2 regions of the Leclercia sp. GHBNCSD genome follow, and region 2 is predicted to be linked to the other one. Evidence: predicted binding sites of a transcription regulator. Region 2 holds the regulator's gene; the other holds the start of a gene.
The links. The regulator Fur, encoded in region 2, represses iron uptake genes when iron is present. The targets are predictions, from matches to a motif close to ATAATAATGAGAACNACTATCAA.
Positions count from the first base shown of each region.

Region 1: the regulator Fur is predicted to act here: its motif matches at 1,798-1,820, upstream of ftnA (non-heme ferritin).

Region 1 is NZ_JBQVYO010000001.1:3,720,885-3,726,560, reverse strand. It holds gene ACT3IC_RS17795 (MFS transporter) at 1-437, shown strand, start outside; gene ACT3IC_RS17790 (RpiB/LacA/LacB family sugar-phosphate isomerase) at 479-1,117, opposite strand; gene yecR (YecR family lipoprotein) at 1,412-1,753, shown strand; gene ftnA (non-heme ferritin) at 1,960-2,457, shown strand; gene ACT3IC_RS17775 (YecH family metal-binding protein) at 2,492-2,731, opposite strand; gene ACT3IC_RS17770 (hypothetical protein) at 2,799-3,140, opposite strand; gene tyrP (tyrosine transporter TyrP) at 3,390-4,601, shown strand; gene ACT3IC_RS17760 (YecA/YgfB family protein) at 4,685-5,353, opposite strand; gene ACT3IC_RS17755 (phosphoethanolamine transferase family protein) at 5,519-5,676, opposite strand, start outside.
Region 2 is NZ_JBQVYO010000001.1:570,539-576,214, forward strand. It holds gene pgm (phosphoglucomutase (alpha-D-glucose-1,6-bisphosphate-dependent)) at 1-1,043, opposite strand, end outside; gene seqA (replication initiation negative regulator SeqA) at 1,068-1,610, opposite strand; gene ybfF (esterase) at 1,794-2,567, shown strand; gene ybfE (LexA regulated protein) at 2,696-2,983, shown strand; gene fldA (flavodoxin FldA) at 3,139-3,669, shown strand; gene fur (ferric iron uptake transcriptional regulator) at 3,960-4,406, shown strand; gene chiQ (ChiQ/YbfN family lipoprotein) at 4,562-4,891, opposite strand; gene chiP (chitoporin ChiP) at 4,938-5,676, opposite strand, start outside.

The sequences.
Region 1 (5,676 bases), 3.2 Mb from region 2:
GGCTGGGTTTTAAAAAGTTGCTGCTGATCAACGGCGCGCTGAACGTGCTGGCCCTGCTGGCCTGCGCTTTCCTGACCCCGCAAACCCCGGTGTGGGTTATCATGCTGGTGCTCTATCTCGGCGGCGTGTTCCGTTCCATTCAGTTTACCGCCATCAGCACCCTTGCCTTTGCGGATGTGCCTTCGCCGCAAATGAGCTATGCCAACACCCTATTTTCCACCGCCACCCAGCTGGCAGTGGGGCTGGGGATCACCCTCGGCGCCATCGGGATCCGCATCGGCGAACTGTGTAGCGAATGGCTGGGGATGGCGTCGCTACCGGGCATCAGCTTCCGGCTGGCGTTTGTGGCGATTGCGCTGGTCTGTCTGCTGGGGATGGTCGATACCCTGCGGCTGGTAAAAGATGCCGGCAGTGCGGTATCCAGAAAAGAGGCATAAAAAAAGCCAGCGCAAGCTGGCTTTTTATCGGTGTTAGCAACTTAGCCGATAATACCGCGGACAAAGGCTTCGATCTCTTTATCCTGGCAGTTCTCGAAGAAGCACTGCTGGAAACGCTGACCGGTAACCGCAGTTTTAACCAGCTCCGGATCGATGGCGCGCAGGGTGTCGAGATAGTTCTCTTTCACCACAGCCGCTTTCACCTGATTCAGGATGCCCGCGTTGCGAACCTGAGGCTCTTTACGCTCTGGCGGATAACCTTCGCCTTTACGGCCAGTGAAGGCTTTTTCAAAGATAAAGCGCACGTTCAGCTCTGCACCCCAGCCGAAGCCTTTGGCAAATGGCAGGGCGAGTGCGTTACCGTTGTTGATCTGTGCAAACAGGAAGGCGTCAGCAGGATCGATGCAGTAGCCACACACCACGCCCGGGTGGATGTTCAGGGACATCAGCGCACCCTGGCCGGTACCGCAACCGGTCACCACGAAATCAACCGCTTTAGAGTTCAGCAGAATGCTCGCCATGATCCCCAGATGAATATAGGTCAGGTGGTGATCGTTTTCGTCGCTCATCCCAACGTTATAAACCGGGAAACCTTTCTCTTCAGCAACGGCGTTCAATTCCTTGAGGATGATGGCGTTTTTTTGCGCCTGGCTGTTTTCCATCATCAGTGCAATTTTCATACTTCGTCTCCTGAATGCGATGCGGGGCACCCCGCTGTGAATAGCTTACTCAATTCACCTTACTACTAAGCAAACGCACTTTCAAATTAAGTGAAAAATAGTTTCAAAAAACAAAGATGCGCTCACAATTTTGATGGAGAGGGATGTGAGCACCGGTTCGCAAAAGGATGGCTTATGATTGAAGGAGCCGGATGGTCGTGGCGAAGAGAAAAGAGAGAACAGGGGGGTTATTCCTGGCATTGCGCTTTACGTCTGGCGTTAGTATAGGTTATTTCAACGCATTCAGAGTGTTCTATGAAGAGATTATGCACGGTCGGTCTGGTGCTGTTACTGGCAGGTTGCGGTATTACCCGCAAAGCTGAAGTGAGCAGCGTCGATGTCACCTCGGGGGTCGTCAGGCTTGATTATGGTCAGCCACTATTCCAGACCTCTTATGATGATGCTTATGTAACAAGTGGCACTGCCACCCGCGAATGTCAGGCCATGGGATACAGTACGGCCCAGGCCTACGGTCAGCCGATCGAAACCTGTAGCGTGATCAGCGGCTCGTTGTGTCTGAACAAAACCGTCACTATCCAGTACCAGTGCCACGGTTACGCCCCCGCCCCTGCCGTCACGACCTCGGCTTATTACTAATTTCGTTGCCAGCTTTAGAGCTGGCAATAAAATTCTGAACACGAAACAGAATAATTCTCATTAATATATTTGAGTTGCGCGCAATGCGTTTTATTCCCATTCGTATTATGATTGCTTAAATATTTATTTTACTTTTTGCAAATAAATAAATAACAAATTATAGTGACGCTCACGTTGACCAGTTAATAATAAAACGGAGCCACACCATGCTTAAAAGTGAAATGATCGACAAGCTCAATGAGCAAATGAATCTGGAGCTTTACTCCTCCCTGCTCTATCAACAGATGAGTGCCTGGTGTAGCTATCACAGTTTTGAAGGCGCGGCGGCGTTTATGCGTCGTCACGCCCAGGAAGAGATGACACACATGCAGCGTCTCTTTGATTATCTTACGGATACCGGCAGCCTGCCGCGCATTAACCCGGTAGCATCGCCATTTGCAGAATATGCCTCATTAGATGAACTGTTCCGCGCTACCTACGAGCATGAACAGCTGATCACACAAAAAATTAACGAACTGGTACACGCGGCTATGACCAGCCAGGATTATCCCACCTTTAATTTCCTGCAGTGGTATGTGGCAGAACAGCACGAAGAAGAGAAGCTGTTTAAATCGGTTATCGATAAACTCACCCTGGCCGGAAAATCGGGTGAAGGTCTGTACTTTATTGATAAAGAGCTGTCGACGCTCGATGCCCAAAATTAATATTCATGCGGCGCTATCTGGCGCCGCGTTATTATTAATGGCCGCAGATTTTACTTTCATGAGTTGAAAAACCCGACGCCTGCGAAATGAATTTACCGCGCGCCGCCAGAAATGCCACCAGCTCTGCTGCCGTCATGTCCGCGGCTGAACAGGTGTGAAAACGCGCCTCGTCACCAAAACGCGCCGTAATCGCGGCAATCAGACTCTCTTCGCTGTATTGCTCGCCGGACTCGATCATCATCGTCAGCACATCGTGCCCATGAATGGATGCCATAAACCCTCCAGAAGAAAAGGCGCAGCCTAACCCTTTCCTCCCCACAACGCTTTGCGCTGGCGCAGGTTTACATGCAACCCGCACAGCTGGTGCAGCGCCAGTCCTGTTTATTGACCGCCTGATAAAACTGGCGATAGCTGGCCGTCTCCAGCGGAACGCCGTGGTCGAAAAAGAGATCGGTCAGCCATTCGACGTTTTCAATGATCCACTCATCTTCCTGCAACCCCTGGGCAAAGGTCTCATCTTCGGGATCGATAATCGAATAGATGGCCCAGGTACCCATATCCTTTTCCCGCCTTGCCTCCGGTAAGGTTAGCGCCTGGCCCTGCCAGCTAATTATCCAGTGCCCGTGACACAATAAATTGCCTGAACGACTCCATTTCGCACAGAAGGGATTACTGGCCGTCATCGCCGTCTCACTTTTTTTGAATATTTATAAGAAACGTTTACGTTACGCCTGATTATCGGGCGAAAACATTGCTCTTATGAAGTAGGCAAACCTCCTCATTTTTACGGGCATATGACCAGAGCGACGCTTAAGTTAAATAACGTAAAGATTACATTACACTCGTTGTAACGCCGGTTTGACGAGTCCGTTCTTTTCCCTTACTCTGCGCCGCAGATTTTGTCGTCGTGTCGTAGGGTTTTAGAGGAAAACGTGAAGAACAGAACGCTGGGTAGTATTTTTATCGTCGCCGGAACGACGATTGGCGCCGGGATGCTGGCGATGCCGCTGGCGGCGGCAGGTGTCGGTTTTGGCGTTACGCTGGTGTTACTGGGCGTACTGTGGGCACTGATGTGTTACACCGCCCTGCTGCTGCTCGAAGTGTATCAACACGTTCCAGCCGATACCGGGCTGGGATCGCTGGCCGGGCGTTATCTGGGGCGATTCGGCCAGTGGATCGCCGGCTTTAGCATGATGTTCCTGATGTATGCCCTGACGGCAGCCTACATCAGCGGCGCCGGGGAGTTAATCGCCTCCAGCGTCAATGACGGGTTCAACGCTGATATCTCTCCCGCCACAGGGGTGATCTTATTTACCCTGATTGGTGGGGGCGTGGTCTGCGTGGGCACGTCGCTGGTCGATCTGTTCAACCGCCTCCTGTTCTCGGCAAAAATAGTCTTCCTGGTGGTGATGCTGGCCCTGCTGGTCCCGCACATTCATAAGGTCAACTTACTGACGCTGCCGCTGGAGAAAGGGCTGGCACTGTCGGCTATACCGGTCATTTTTACTTCGTTTGGTTTTCACGGCAGCGTGCCGAGCATTGTCAGCTATATGAATGGCAACGTGCGCAAGCTGCGCTGGATCTTTATCACTGGCAGCGCCATTCCGCTGGTGGCTTACATCTTCTGGCAGCTGGTCACCCTCGGCAGTATCAACTCGTCGAGCTTCATGGGAATGCTGGCAAACCATAGTGAGCTGAACGGGCTGTTGCAGGCCGTACGCGAAGTGGTTGCCTCGCCGCACGTTGAGCTGGCGGTGCATCTCTTTGCCGACCTCGCCCTGGCGACCTCGTTCCTGGGAGTGGCGCTGGGTCTGTTCGACTACCTCGCCGACCTGTTCCAGCGCAGCCGCACGTTCAGCGGACGTATCCAGACCGGGGCGATCACCTTTCTGCCGCCGCTGGCCTTCGCCCTGTTCTACCCACGGGGTTTTGTGATGGCGCTGGGATACGCGGGCGTGGCGCTGGCGGTGCTGGCGCTGCTGCTGCCCTCTCTGCTGGTCTGGCAAAGCCGTAAGCATCATCCTGAAGGGAACTACCGGGTACCAGGCGGTAAGCCTGTGCTCTGTCTGGTCTTCGCCTGCGGGATCGCGATAATCCTGGTGCAGTTCGGGATTACGGCGGGGTTGCTGCCAGAGGTGGGATAGCGTGCAATGATCCCGGGTGGCGCTGCGCTTACCCGGCCTACGAATAGTGTAGGCCCGCGCAAGCGAAACGCCGCCGGGCGCTGTTAATGCAGACAGCAGTTCTTGAATTTCTTGCCGCTGCCGCACGGACAGGGATCGTTGCGTCCCACTTTGGTGCCGTTGATCACCGGCTGCTGAGTAACCGGCTCTTGCGGGTTGGCAATCCAGTAGTTATACAGACGCAGCGCTGCCGGACGAATCCCCTCGATGCTCTGCTGGAACTCCTCTTCACTGAAGGAATCCAGGCGCTCAAAGTTCTCTTCGGAGCCGTGCAGGGCAATTAAATCCAGATCGGCACGCAGTGACTCCGGCAGGGATGACCAGTCGGTCAGCGCCACGCCGCGCATATAGCCGAAGCACCACTCTTCCACCACGGTATAGGTTTCACCGTCGACATCGTTCATGCCGAACATCGGTTCAAACTGATCCGGGTAGTCGCTCAGGCGTTCGGCGATATCGTTCATATGCTTGAAGCAGAGATCGATAAAGCGGTTCATCTCGCGCTCGTTCTTCCAGCGCGGAATGTTCTTTTCACCGCCCCACACCGCCACCAGCCAGCGGTCCGGCTCCACCACCACGGGGCCGGAAAGCACCGCGGTCAACATACCGTCGAGTTCTGAGACATCCATAACGGACTCGTCATCATGACCGTAGGTCATTAAGGTCTCTTCCAGCCACTCCATTTCGGTTTCGTTTAACGGACCTTCAGTCATGGGTCAATCTCCTGCAGAATAGAATGGCGTGCAGGGTAACACAGAAACGGTTCTCTTCCCTGTTTATCCGCGGTCTTAGCTGGTGCAAAAAAGGTTAAATCATGACCGTTGCACCGGGTATCTGTTTTGCTGTTAATGAGATGGACGGAGCGTAACCGGCGCCCCCTACGGGTGGAAATCGTCCGGCAACTGCGCGAAATCTACTTTCTGCATCTTAAAGTTGGTCACCCAGGCGCTGCCCGCCTCCTGTTCCGAGACAAATGCGTATTTCGGCGTCAGCTCCTTCGCCTGAATGCCGGTCCATACCGAGAAGAAATCGAGAA
Region 2 (5,676 bases):
GTTTTACCGACGGCAACCTCTGCCCCCCACTGAGGACGATGCTGGAACAGGTAGTTGATCGCCACCGCCAGATAGTGGTTTGGATTCATCAGGCCCGCAGGCGTGACGATACCATGACGGTCGTAATCCGGGTCGTTGGCAAAGGCGAGGTCGAACTTGTCGCGCAGCGCCAGCAGGCCAGCCATCGCACACTCGGAGGAGCAGTCCATACGGATTGCACCATCTTTATCCAGGTGCATAAAGCGGAAGGTCTGATCGACATGATCGTTAACGATGGTCAGATCCAGCTTGTAGTGCTCCGCAATACGCTTCCAGTATTCAATACCGGAACCGCCCAGCGGGTCGACGCCCAGCTTAAGACCCGCTTTCTGGATCGCCGCCATGTCGACGATATCTGCCAGTCCTTCAACGAAAGGCTGCACCAGATCCTGCTCTTTCACGTGGCCGGAGGCCATCGCCTCGTCCAGAGAGATGCGCTTCACGCCTTTCAGGTCATCAGCCAGCAGCGCGTTGGCGCGATCTTCCACCACTTTCGTGACGTTAGTGTCAGCCGGGCCGCCGTTGGGTGGGTTGTATTTGATGCCGCCATCTTCTGGCGGGTTGTGGGACGGCGTGATCACAATGCCGTCAGCCTGCGCGCCGCCCTTCTGGTTATGCACCAGGATGGCGTTAGAAACGGCAGGGGTCGGCGTATAGCCGTTGTTTTCCTGAATGATGACATCCACGCCGTTGGCCGCCAGCACCTCCAGTACGGAGATAAACGCTGGCTCTGACAGGGCGTGTGTATCCTTACCCACGTAACACGGACCGGTGACGCCGTTTTTGGCACGCTCTTCCGCGATGGCCTGAGCAATGGCCAGAATATGCGGCTCGTTAAAGCTATGGCGTACCGCACTGCCGCGGTGCCCGGATGTACCAAACTTAACTGCGTGTTCTGCGTTGCCCACTTCCGGCTTCAGCACGTAATACTGTGCGGTAAGCTGGGCGACGTTAATCAAATCGCTCTGTTGTGCAGGTTGACCCGCACGATTGTGATTTGCCATTGCCTGGTCCTTCTGATGCAAGGGTTAGATAGTTCCGCAAACCTTATCAATCAATTCCACCGGGAACTGCATCGACTGCATGATGTGTTCGATCATGCTGCGTTTACGTCCGGTATTGGTATTGGTGATCACCCAGTACGGTGTACCAGGGAGGTGCTTGGGTTTAGTTTGATTGCCATTCTGTAACAGCGTTTGCTCGTCACCCGCGAAGTAGACACGCGTGCGACCATGCAGTGACTCCGTCGCATCGGCAAACGCGTTGTGATCCAGTGAATAGAGTGTAGTCAGCACCAGCATAAAGCGGTTAACTGCTTTCTTCTGCTCAGCGTATTCGTCAGAAAGCAGCAGTTCGCGCATCGCACGCACTTTGTCTTTTACCTGCGTCAGCGGCTTTTCCTGGGCGACGGCAACGGGCTGGCGCGTCTCTTTGGGGGCTGGAGCGGCAGACTGCGAGGCGGCGGCCATTTTGAGCATGCGCCGTAAAATGTCGGACGCGCTCTCACCGATATGCCGCGTCTGGCTGGCAATATACTGATAGAGTTCGTCATCAACTTCGATTGTTTTCATCTTAATCCAGTGCGATATCTTATCTGAATACAAGTCGTTGGGAGTATAAGGTCAAAACCCAACAGCGGATAGCGTCAAGCCAGGATAGCGGCAAAAGTCAGAATTAACTGTCTCCTTGCAGCCGGACGGCAGAATGGTCAACATGATACCCTAACCTGACATACGTAAAAAAAGAACTTTGCCATGAAATTGAATACCCGAGCGCAATCTGCACAATCGCCGCACAATAATTCTCCCATCGTCCTGGTGCATGGTCTGTTTGGTAGTCTGGATAATCTTGGCGTACTGGCACGGGATCTGGTGCAGGATCACGCGCTGCTGCAGGTAGATATGCGCAACCACGGCCTGTCGCCGCGCTCGCCGCAGATGACCTACGCCGATATGGCCCAGGATCTGCTGGATACGCTGAATGAGCATAATATTGAAAAAGCGACCCTGATTGGTCACTCCATGGGTGGCAAAGCGGTGATGGCGCTGACGGCGCTTGCGCCGGAGCGCATTGCGGGCCTGGTGGTGATCGACGTGGCGCCGGTGGATTACGATGTGCGCCGCCATGATGAGATCTTCGCCGCTATCAACGCCGTCACGGACGCTGGCGTTAGCACCCGCCAGCAGGCTGCCGCGCTGATGCGTGAGCATCTGAACGAAGAAGGCGTGGTGCAGTTTCTGCTGAAATCCTTCGTCGACGGCGAATGGCGCTTTAACGTGCCGGTGCTCTGGGATCAATATGACCAGATCGTCGGCTGGCAGCCGGTGCCGGCGTGGCCGCATCCGACGCTGTTTATTACCGGCGGCAACTCCCCGTATGTAACCGAAGCGTATCGCGATGCGCTACTGACGCAATTCCCTCAGGCGCGTGCGCATGTCATTGCCGGCGCCGGACACTGGGTTCATGCCGAAAAACCGGACGCGGTGCTGCGCGCTATCCGTCGTTACCTCGCCGACACGGCAAATTGATTAAAAAGAGAGCGACTGGTCGCCAGCGGGCCTCCAGTCGTTGGCGTGCCGTTTTCGGTGATGTATGATGGCGCGCTTATCGCCCGGGCATTAGCAGGGTGTCTTGTTTCCCCCGAAGTCTCAAAATCATGGCCAAAGAACACACGGACCGCACGACATTAGATCTGTTCGCGAATGAGCGTCGCCCGGGACGACCGAAAACCAATCCGCTTTCGCGTGATGAACAGCTGCGCATCAATAAGCGCAATCAGCTTAAACGCGATAAAAGCCGCGGGCTTAAACGCGTCGAGCTGAAACTGAACGCTGAAGCCGTCGATGCGCTGAACGAGCTGGCGAATGCCCGTGATATCAGCCGCAGTGAGCTGATTGAAGAGATGCTGATTGCGCAGCTCGAGATATGGCACGGCAAAGCGTAAGTCAGAAAACTCCCCTTCTTATTGCTTTCATGTAGCACAGAGTGCAGTCCTGGGTGATTGCAGTTTCCGCAGGCTTCTCTGTTCTGCTATGATTGCCCTTATCCGTGGCTAAATTGCGCCACCATACCATTAAGTTTCAAGAGGTTATTTTACTCATGGCAATCATCGGCATTTTTTTTGGCAGCGACACGGGTAATACCGAAAATATCGCAAAAAACATTCAAAAACAGCTAGGTAAAGACGTTGCCGATGTGCATGACATTGCGAAAAGCAGCAAAGAAGATATCGAAGGCTACGATATCCTGCTGCTGGGCATCCCTACCTGGTACTACGGTGAAGCGCAGTGCGACTGGGACGATTTCTTCCCGTCTCTGGAAGAGATCGATTTCAACGGCAAACTGGTTGCCCTGTTCGGCTGTGGCGATCAGGAAGATTACGCAGAGTACTTCTGCGACGCTCTCGGCACCATCCGCGATATCATTGAGCCGCGCGGCGCCGTAATCGTTGGTCACTGGCCAACTGCTGGCTACCACTTCGAAGCCTCTAAAGGTCTGGCCGATGATAACCACTTCGTGGGTCTTGCCATCGATGAAGATCGCCAGCCTGAACTGACCGCTGAGCGCGTAGAGAAATGGGTTAAGCAGGTTCGCGAAGAGCTGCACCTCGACGATATTCTCAACGCCTGATCACACTGCGGCGCAACGCCATAGTTGCGCCGCATTGATAGGTAATATCAATCAAAATAATTGCTACAAATTTTTAACTTTTCCTGCCATACCTGTACAATGATCCAGGTTCAAACGGGTCACCCTGTAACAAGTTTGTTGGCGGTACCACGTTTTTATAAGCATACTTTACTTGAGACTTGCAGTTTTCATTAGGTCATGGCAGTTCTATAATGAGACGCATTTCCCAGGTGCATTTTCTGTCACTTCTTCTTTAGAAGTGAATCGTTTAGCAACAGGACAGATTCCGCATGACTGACAACAACACCGCATTAAAGAAGGCCGGACTGAAAGTCACGCTTCCACGGTTAAAAATCCTGGAAGTGCTTCAGGGTCCGGATAACCATCATGTCAGTGCGGAAGACTTATACAAGCGTCTGATCGACATGGGCGAAGAGATTGGTCTGGCGACCGTTTACCGTGTACTGAACCAGTTCGACGATGCAGGCATCGTGACGCGTCACAACTTTGAAGGCGGGAAATCCGTATTTGAACTGACGCAGCAGCATCACCACGATCACCTGATTTGCCTGGATTGCGGCAAAGTGATCGAATTCAGCGACGACTCTATCGAATCACGTCAGCGTGAAATTGCCGCCCGTCATGGCATTCGTCTGACCAACCACAGTCTCTACCTCTATGGCCACTGTGCCGAAGGCGACTGCCGCGAAGATGATCACGCGCACGACGCGAAATAATTCATCCGCCTGCTCCGAGCCAACCTGACGGTTGGCTTTTTTATGCCTGTCATAATGTAAAAAGCCCGGTGGCGCTGCGCTTACACGGGCCTACGGGTGATTTCACCCTGGTAGACCCGGTGAGCATCGCGCCACCGGGCGTTAAAAACAGCGAATTACTTGCTGTTATTACTGCGAATTTCCTGCCAGATTTTGTCGCAATTTTTGGTCACGTCCTGATTGTTACCCGTTTTGCGCGCCATAATACAGGCTTGGTAATCCGCCACTCGCACGCTTTCCTGGTTGGCAAACTGTTCGTGCTTCTTCTCCTGGCGCAGCACGTTCAGCACGCTCTGGCAGGCTTCGATTTTTTCTGGCGAACCTTCAGCGGTATTGATACAGGCGCTGTAGGCCTCTTTCAGACGGGTGTCTTCTCTCTGGGTCTGGGGTTGTGCGCAGGCGGCCAGTCCTGATGCCAGCAGCGCAACCAGTACGATTTTTTTCAGCATAGCAGTCTCCGATCGGCGGGGTTATCCCCCGCCGGGTGAGTCATCAGAAGATGGTGAACGGGGCGATAACCATAAATTTCACGTCACGCTCATCCTGGAAGATGTTGCCGTAGCCGCCGCCGTAGCTTGGGATGTCGGAATGGTTGTCATACTGCGTGAAGTGCAGTTTGAACATGGTGCCTTTCGCGCGACCGTCCTGCAGGGTGTAGATCGCATCCAGACTATAGGCAGACTCTTTGATCTTGTTAGAGGCGATATCTTCACGCTGGCCCGCGCTGTTGATCAGCCAGTCTGCTGGTTTTGCATCCCAGGCGTAAACATAAGAAGCACCGACGCTCCAGCCTGCGAGGTTCCAGTTGCTCAGGTCATACATCGCGCCGAAGAAGACCGCTTTTTCGCCGTTGGCGTTGAAGTCGGAGCGGTTATCCCACCACACGTCCAGACGACCGTTGGACGAAGCATAGGTTGGGGTCATGCGCTGCAGGAAATAGCCCTGCTGCCCTTCCGCCTTAACGTAAGTCCCTTCCAGACGTAAGTCGACCTGACCGACCTTATAACCCAGGGTCAGCGCCTGCAGCCATGCCGTGCCGTCGTAGATATCGTTCACGGTGCCGCTATCGGCTTTATCACGCGTGCCGTAGAACTGGTAGCTGGTAGAGAGGGGGCCGCCCACGATATCCAGTTTGTAGCTCGCTTTGGCAAAGTACTGATCGATGAAGCCTTCCGCCTGGCCAAACGCGGCTTCCAGAATCAGGTTATTTTTGAAATCGTACTTCGCGCCA